DNA from 4 places in the Rahnella sp. PD4 genome. Region 3 is predicted to be linked to each of the others. Evidence: predicted binding sites of a transcription regulator. Region 3 holds the regulator's gene; each other region holds the start of a gene.
What was found. Region 3 encodes PhoB, which activates phosphate uptake and scavenging genes when phosphate is short. Its sites were predicted from a motif close to CTGTCATAAAACTGNCNNAT; they were not measured.

Region 1: opgB (phosphatidylglycerol--membrane-oligosaccharide glycerophosphotransferase) is a predicted target of PhoB. The motif match lies at 960-979, and genes of this name have one in related genera.
Region 2: glpT (glycerol-3-phosphate transporter) is a predicted target of PhoB. The motif match lies at 1,184-1,203, and genes of this name have one in related genera.
Region 4: nudF (ADP-ribose diphosphatase) is a predicted target of PhoB. The motif match lies at 1,220-1,239, and genes of this name have one in related genera.

What each region holds. Positions count from the first base shown of each region.
Region 1 is NZ_JBLZQF010000001.1:806,807-809,012, reverse strand. It holds gene ACOZIO_RS03570 (ABC transporter ATP-binding protein) at 1-697, shown strand, start outside; gene opgB (phosphatidylglycerol--membrane-oligosaccharide glycerophosphotransferase) at 1,207-2,206, shown strand, end outside.
Region 2 is NZ_JBLZQF010000012.1:61,276-63,481, reverse strand. It holds gene glpT (glycerol-3-phosphate transporter) at 1-1,054, opposite strand, end outside; gene ACOZIO_RS22160 (DcrB family lipoprotein) at 1,290-1,856, opposite strand; gene ACOZIO_RS22155 (7-cyano-7-deazaguanine/7-aminomethyl-7-deazaguanine transporter) at 1,982-2,206, opposite strand, start outside.
Region 3 is NZ_JBLZQF010000003.1:517,684-519,889, reverse strand. It holds gene phoR (phosphate regulon sensor histidine kinase PhoR) at 1-603, opposite strand, end outside; gene phoB (phosphate response regulator transcription factor PhoB) at 626-1,315, opposite strand; gene sbcD (exonuclease subunit SbcD) at 1,543-2,206, shown strand, end outside.
Region 4 is NZ_JBLZQF010000006.1:97,708-99,913, reverse strand. It holds gene tolC (outer membrane channel protein TolC) at 1-1,057, opposite strand, end outside; gene nudF (ADP-ribose diphosphatase) at 1,282-1,914, shown strand; gene ACOZIO_RS16170 (DUF1249 family protein) at 1,914-2,206, shown strand, end outside.

The sequences.
Region 1 (2,206 bases), on a different contig from region 3:
ATTTCGCGATGTGAATGTGTATTACGGGGCGATTCAGGCATTGCAACAGGTGTCTCTGAAGGTGAATCAGGGAGAAACCGTGGCGCTGATCGGCGCCAATGGTGCCGGAAAATCAACGCTGCTGATGTCGATATTCGGTCAGCCACGCATACAGAGCGGGCAAATCCTGTTTCGCGGAGAAGATATCAGCCGCAAATCGACACACTTTGTGGCCTCGGCGGGAATTGCACAATCGCCGGAAGGGCGGCGCGTTTTTCCGGATATGACCGTGGAAGAAAATTTACTGATGGGCACCATTCCTGTCGGGAATCAGCATGCGGCAGAAGATCTGCAAACCATGTTTGCGTTATTCCCGCGCCTGAAGGAACGCCGTAAACAGCGGGCGATGACCATGTCCGGTGGCGAACAGCAAATGCTGGCGATTGCCCGTGCGCTGATGAGTCGTCCGAAGCTGTTACTGCTCGATGAACCGAGTCTCGGGCTGGCACCCATTATCGTGAAACAAATTTTCCAGACCCTGCGTGAACTGGCGAAAAGTGGCATGACGATCTTTCTGGTGGAGCAAAATGCGCATCATGCGCTCAGGCTGTCTGACCGGGGTTACGTTATTGTCAACGGGCAAATTCGCCTGAGTGGGACGGGAGAAGAACTTTTGCATAATCAGGAGGTGCGCAAAGCCTACTTAGGCGGGATCTGATCCCCGTCTCCCTGAAGCTGCAGCTGTATTGGCTGCACTTTCTTATCTGAATCACTCAATTGTGTCTGCGCATTGTGCGTTGCTCGCCGGGCTTAACGTCAGTGATTACGCGTATCTCAGCCAGTCACCTCTAATAAGGTTTATTCCGAATTTGTTAATTTTCAACCGCCCTCCACATTTCACTCACAGTATTCCGCTATCATAAGATTCTTACTGAAAAGTGACCATAAAGTTAAATTTCTGGGTTATCATGCGAAATCAGCCGTCAAAAATTTGTAAAATACCATTTTTTTAGGCGAAATCAGTGACCTGAAGCCGGGTGAAGGCGTTGACCCGTTCAGGCTCAACAGGCTATATAGCGCTATCCGTTTTTGGCATGAATTTTCCTGTCTCAGGGATGAAGTGAATGATCCAGGTCATTCGCTCGATGAGTTGAACCGTCGGCGCTGCTCGCAAAACAGCAGAAATGGGTCGTAGAGTTTATTGTTTTAATCAGACAGGGTGCTGAAATGGCTTCTGAGATAATTTCATTTGTATTATTTCTTTCTTCTATTTTTCTCTACGTCACGCGGGCGTCGTCCAGCCGTGTCTGGTTTTCACTGGTGCTGTTTTTCCTCGGGCTTTACGTCATTCTGAATGTCATCCTGATCGGCAGCAATTATTTCACTGGCGAAGGCATCACGGACGCCGTGTTATATACCGTCACCAGCAGCCTGAAAGGGGCGGGGCTCAATAAATATATCCTGCCGTTTATCGGTTTACTGGCGGGGCTGATTGCCGTATTTGCTTTGCTGGCGTGGGGGCTGAAGCAGCGTCGTGCTAAAAACAGCAGTGCCGTCTACAGCGCACTGGCCGTGGTACTGGCGGTCTTTTCCGTGGGTTCCACTCAGGCATTCCAAAACATTTCCCGGCTGGTCAAAACGCAAATTTCCGGCAACGGCGCAGATTTTAATACCTATTACAAAGTGCCCGAAAAAGTCATCAAGGGCGCGAAAAAACCTAACCTGGTTTATATCTATGGCGAGAGTCTGGAACGCACTTATTTTGATGACAAGGTTTTCCCCGGCCTGACGACCGAATTAAATCGCCATAAAGCGCAGAGCACTGATTTCACTAATACCAAACAGTTGCCGGGCACGGGTTATACCATCGCCGGTATGGTGGCTTCCCAGTGCGGGATCCCGCTGTTTGCGCCGTTTGATGGCAATGCCTCCAGTGCACTGGCGACCTTCTACCCGGAAAACGTGTGTCTTGGCGACGTGCTCAAAGGTGCCGGCTATACCAACTATTTCTATCAGGGCGCAGAACTGGCTTTCGCAGGTAAAGGTACTTTCCTGAAATCCCATGGCTTCGACCATCTTTATGGCTACAACGAATTGCGTCCGACCGTGGCGGATCCGTCTTACAAAAACGACTGGGGTTGGTATGACGACACCTTGCTGGATGAAGTGTATAAAAAGTTCATCACGCTGAGTCAGGAAGGTAAGCCATTTTCACTGTTCACGCTGA
Region 2 (2,206 bases), on a different contig from region 3:
TATCAATGCCCGGATTGCCGACCGGATTGAGCCAGTACACCACGGTCGCGAGGGTGACCAGCACCATAAAGAACACGCCGGTTGCGCCTCGATTACTTTTGAAGACTTTGTCCGACATCCAGCCGCACAACAGGGTGCCGGGAATGCCTGCGTATTCATAAAGGAAATATGTCCAGGAAGATTTATCTAGCGCGAAGTGCTTCACTTCCTTCAGATACGTCGGCGACCAGTCCAGAATGCCGTAACGCAGCAAATAGACAAAGACATTGGCCAGCGCGATGTACCACAGCAATTTATTCGGCAAAACGTATTGCATGAAAATCTGCTTCGCCGTCAGTTCCTGCTCAGCAGATTCTTTTACATAGTCCGGCGGGTAATCGTTTTTGTATTCTTCAATCGGCGGCAGACCGCAGGACTGCGGCGTATCGCGCATGGTCATGAAGGCAAATACCGCCAGCAAGATGGCGCCGAAAGCAGGCATATACAGCGCCGCATGCCAGTCGTTAAACCACGCCATACCCAGCAGAAACAGCAGCGGAGGAATGCCGCCGCCGACGTTATGTGCGCAGTTCCATACCGATACCACGCCACCGCGTTCTTTCTGTGACCACCAGTGCACCATAGTACGTCCGCACGGTGGCCAGCCCATTCCCTGGAACCATCCGCACAGAAACAGCAAGACAAACATGATGGCGATGCTTGACGTTGCCCACGGCACGAAGCCCATGAATAACATCACTGCGGCGGCCAGGATCAGGCCAGCAGGCAGAAAGACGCGCGGATTCGAACGGTCCGACACCGAACCCATGATGAATTTTGAGATGCCGTAGGCGATGGAAATCCCGGACAACGCAAAACCAAGGTCACCCCGTGAGAAGCCCTGATCAATCAGATAAGGCATAGCCAGTGCGAAGTTTTTGCGCACCAGATAGTAGGCCGCATAACCGAAGAAAATCCCCATAAATATTTGCCAGCGGAGGCGGCGGTACAGCGGATCGACGTGAGTCTCATCAACAGGAGCTTTGTGGGGCGCGGGTTTAAAGATACTGAGCATACATGCCTCCGATGGCATAAATCAGGTCCGACTCATCATGAGCCATGGGGAAATGGCTGGGCCAATGTGTTCTATAACGAACATCATGTTAGCTATTCGCGCACAAACGGACTGTGATTTATGACGGAAATGTTACATTTTTATTACAGTCGGGCGGGGTTGTGAGATTGGGTAACAGCACAAAGCAAAAAAGGCGGAGCCTGAGCCCCGCCTGATATTTCCATCACCTCTGAATTTATTGAATTTTCAGGGTACTGATAATGGCTTCTGCATCGGTTTGTGCCTGCTGCTGATTATCCGCAGGCAGGGTAATTTGCAGGGTCAGCAAATGGCTGTCGACCTTGCCCAAAACGATAGACGAATAGGCTTTCTGACCGGCAGAAGTGATCACGCTGTCGTATTGCTGCAACGTCTGGCCGTTCACCTGAATAGATTTATTAGTGACGACCTGCAGATTGGTATCACGCGCTTTTTGCTGATCCTGTAAACGACCCGCCAGAACGTCCAGTGATTCGGGGGTGTTATCTCCCAAAATGACGATCACTGCTTTCTGGCCGGTACTGTCTGCATACACGTGCATATTATTGGCCTGAGTACCCAGCTTACCACTCTGATCGCTCATCCCCTGCGGCAGGGAGAAGGTGACTTTGCCATCCAGCAGGCTGACTGGTGTGGTCGCCGCCGTCGCTGCGGCCGCCGGTGCACCTTTATCTGTGGCCGGTGCATCGGTCGACTTACCGTCACACGCAGCCAGACCGGCGATCAGTACTGCCATTCCCATCATTTTCGCGATATTACGCATCGGGCTTCCTTAAGTGGCCTGTTCACCAGGCTTACATGTTGACTTAACAGCCTTTATGGCAACCTATTCAGGCCACAAATGCAAGTCAGATTATGGCGCGATTTGTGTCTTACCGGCGACCGGGTTTAATGCGCGCTGACGGCAGAATGCGGAGTGTTTCCCTTTGCTGACAAACGTTTAAGCAGCATGTTGAGCAGCATGCCGTACATCGGCAGGAAGAACACCAGACAGATCAGGACCTTGAACGTGTAATCCACCATCGCGATTTCTACCCAGTGCTGAGCCATAAAGGCATCGCTGCTTTTGTAGAAGGCGATGAAGAAGAAGGACAGCGTGTCGCTGATATTGCC
Region 3 (2,206 bases):
TTCAAGCTGACGCATCTGTGTGACATCGCGTGCCACCATCAGCAGTTGCCCTTCTGAATAAGGCATAACGCGAAACTCGACGTAATGCTCGTTATTGAGTTGCAGATTCAGCGCCCGACTGAAATCGCGGGTCTGGATCCACAGCCGGAATTCCGGATAACGCAGCAGGTTGAAGATATGTTGCCCGTTATCTTCCGGCCAGCGGAAACCGAGCAGATCCTGCGCCAGCCCGTTACACCAGAAAATATTGCCTTCTTCCGTGGTCAGCACCACGGCATCGGGCAGCGATTCAGCACCGCTGCGAAAACGTTTGATCAACTGACCTAATTCGCGACGCCGACGCCGGTTGCGCATCTGCATCTGGTTAAGCCCGTAGAACAGCGGCTCCCAGCTCCAGCGGCCGTTCGGCGGCGTAATACTGCGGTCAAGCCACAGCCAGTGAGAGAGTTTAAGCTGGTTGTAATAATTCCAGCCCAGTGCCGCAACCAGCGACACAAACAGGAGCCAGCCGAAATGACCGACGAAAATACCGAGAATTAACGCTGGCAGACAAAAGAGAAAAAATTCGCCGGCCAATCGTTTCCATGACAAACGTTCTAGCACACAGATTCTCCGCTGTGAGGACTCAATAACGCGTTGAAAAACGGTATCCGGTACCACGAACAGTCTGGATCATTCTGTCATGTCCGCTGGTTTCCAACGCCTTACGCAAACGACGAATATGCACGTCTACGGTGCGATCTTCCACATAAACGTTAGTGCCCCAGACGTTATTGAGCAACTGTTCCCGGCTATAAACACGTTCAGAATGCGTCATAAAGAAGTGTAATAACTTAAATTCTGTCGGCCCCATATCAAGCGCCTGTTCGTTGGCCATCACCCGGTGAGACGAGGGATCCAGGCTTAAACCCTGCATGTCGATCACTTCTTCCACCGCCATTGGCGAGATGCGACGCATCACCGCTTTAATGCGGGCAACCAGCTCTTTCGGGGAAAACGGTTTGGTGATGTAATCATCGGCACCGACTTCGAGGCCACGCACCCGATCTTCTTCTTCACCGCGTGCGGTCAACATCATTACCGGAATTTCGCGGGTCAGCGCCTCACGTTTAAGATGCTTAATAAACTGAATACCGGAACCGCCAGGTAACATCCAGTCGAGCAGGATAAGTTCAGGGTAAGGTTCAACAAGCTGCCCAATCGCTGAATCAAAATCCTCAGCTTCTACGGCCTGATAGCCATTTTGTTCCAGTACAAAACACACCATTTCACGGATTGGAGCTTCGTCTTCAACCACCAATATACGTCTAGCCATCGTAGGTCCTGCCAATAGGTTAGCGATCTTTTATTTGATTGCGGGCGCCATTATGCGTCAGTTTTGTGACAGATTTATGAATGAAAAGAATGGTTCATTACAGTCAAATATGACAGATAATTAGCGGCCATCTCGCTGAAATTGGACTGATTTATCGGGGACATCTCCCCCCGCCGACGTTTATACTTTGCCCCATTGTCGTCATCCAGGGTTCATACAGGAGTCTCATGCGCCTGATCCACACGTCAGACTGGCATCTTGGCCAGTACTTTTTCACCAAAAGCCGTGCAGCCGAACATCAGGCATTTCTGCGCTGGCTGACCGGTCAGGTGCAGCAACATCAGGTCGACGCCGTGATTGTCGCGGGTGATATTTTCGATACCGGATCACCGCCCAGTTATGCCCGCGAATTGTATAACCGCTTCGTGGTGGAATTACAACAAACCGGCTGTCAGCTGGTGGTACTGGCTGGCAACCACGATTCCGTCGCAACACTTAATGAATCACGCGAGCTACTTTCCTGCCTGAATACGCGGGTGATTGCCACTGTCGGCGAAAATCTGTCTGAACAGATTTTGGTGCTCAGTCAGCGTGACGGAAAACCGGGCGCGGTACTGTGTGCCATCCCGTTTTTACTCCCGCGTGATCTGCTGGCCAGTCAGGCCGGTCAGTCCGGCAGCGACAAACAACTGGCATTGCAGGAAGCCATCGCCGCACATTATGACGCGCTCTGGCAGGCCGCGCAGGCCAGGCGTGATGAACTTGGCATACCGCTGCCCGTTATTGCAACCGGCCATCTGACCACCGTTGGCGTCAGTACTTCTGATTCCGTGCGTGACATCTATATAGGCACACTTGACGCCTTCCCCGCGCAGGCGTTCCCGCCGGTTG
Region 4 (2,206 bases), on a different contig from region 3:
AGGAAGAACGAACGGTCTGCACGACGCTGCGGTGCGCGCTTTCAAGCTGCTCGCTGGCCCCGACAAAACTGTACTGTGCCTGTTTCACCTGAGAGGTGACAGAACCGCCACTGTACAATGGCAGGGAGAAGCTCAGCCCAATCTTGTTCTGGCCAGCATCGGCGTCCTGATAACTGGAAGAACCACCCGTTTTGTCGCCGTGATATTTGGTATTGCTGATACCGGTTGAGGCAGTCAGATCAACCGTAGGCATATGGCCGGTTTCCGCATAACGAATTTGCTCACGTGCCAGATCCTGTGACAGACGGGCAGACAGCAAGCTCAGGTTACGGCTTTCTGCTTCTTTCAACAGCGTGGCGACCGGTTGCGGGCGCGTGGTGTTGAAGTTATCGACATTCAGCGAAGACAGTTGCGGGTAATACATACCGGTAACCTGACGCAGGGACTCCAGCGCATTATCCAGGTTATTACGCGCAGTCACTTCGTTAGCCAGTACGGTGTCGTATTGTGAACGGGCGTTCTGCACGTCGGTAATCGCAACCAGCCCCACGTTAAAGCGCTGAGTGGTTTGATCTAACTGACGGTAAATAGCCTGTTTCTGTGCTTCGGTATACGAAAGCGAATCGATTGCACTCAATACGTTGAAATAAGCCGTTGCAGTATTGAGGATCAGAGATTGTTGATCCGTCTGGTAAGACACATCCTGAATACCGGCAGTTTTTTCCTGCAGTGTCAGGGCGCGCCATTTTGACATATCAAAGATGGTCTGCGTTAATTGCAGGCTGGCACTGCCAACGTCGCTGTTAACGCCATTCGCATCACGGTACCCATTGGTGTAATTGTAATCCGCACCCAATCCGAGTTGCGGTAATAAAGGACTGCGGCTTTCGTTAATTTTTTCGAATGCAGCATCCCGGTCAGCAGCAGATTTGCGCAGGTCCGGGTTACTTGTCCTGGCTTGCTGATAGACCTGCATCAGGTTTTCGGCCTGGCTTATCGTACTGAAGCCGCCCAGGCTGAGTCCGATGAGAAGGGGGAGCAGTTTCTTCATTTGCATTCCTTGTTGTGCAGCAATGTTGTTATGTATGGTGGCGCAGTCAAATTAACCCATAGACGCGGATTCTAGCAGAGTCAGGCTAGCGGGGCGGTTGGCTTAACGTGCCTTCCCGAGTGAATGAGCCTAAATCTATCACAAACAACCTTGATTATTATTAACGCATTTTCATCAAACTGACCTCAAAGGGCAATAAATTACCTCTGTGAGGGATAAGGAAACATTCCATGTCTTCATTTAAACGGTCACCGGTTACTTTCGGCAAAGATGATGTAGAAATTATTGCACGCGAGACACGATATAAAGGTTTTTTTTCTATTATTGCATATCGGTTTCGCCATCGGCTGTTTAATGGAGAAATGAGCGCAGAAGTCGTCCGTGAAGTTTTTGAGCGCGGCCACGCTGCGGTACTCTTACCTTATGATGCGAAAAGGGATGAAGTTGTGCTGATAGAACAGATCCGCATCCCTGCTTTGGATTCCAGTGATACTCCTTGGCTTCTGGAGATGGTCGCCGGTATCATTGAAGAGGGCGAGACAGTGGAAGATGTTGCCCGCCGCGAAGCACTCGAGGAAGCGAACATTGTGGTGAAACGCTGCAAACCGGCTGTGAATTACCTGGCAAGTCCGGGCGGAACCAGCGAGCGTCTTTCCATTATGGTCGGTGAAGTTGATGCCACGACGGCAGAAGGAATTCACGGTCTGGAAGCAGAAAATGAAGACATCCGGGTACATGTGGTCAGCCGTGAGCAGGCTTACCGGTGGGTGGAAGAAGGAGCGATAGACAATGCGGCGTCAGTGATTGCCCTGCAATGGCTGCAGCTGCACCATGAATCCCTGAAAAAAGAGTGGGCTAACTAATGATTAAGCGCTATACCCCTGACTTCCCTGAAATGATGAGATTGTGTGAAACAAATTTTGCACAATTGCGCCGTTTGATGCCACGCACCGATGAACCTGGTGAAACGGTGACATATCAGGTGAGTAGCGCAACGTATTGCCTGACGATCCTTGAATCAACACGTTATACATCCCTGATAGAAATCAAACAGACTGCGCCGGCCGTGAGTTACTGGAGCCTGCCTTCGCTCACCGTTCGCCTGTATCATGATGCGATGGTGGCCGAAGTGTGTGCGAGTCAGCAGATCTTTCG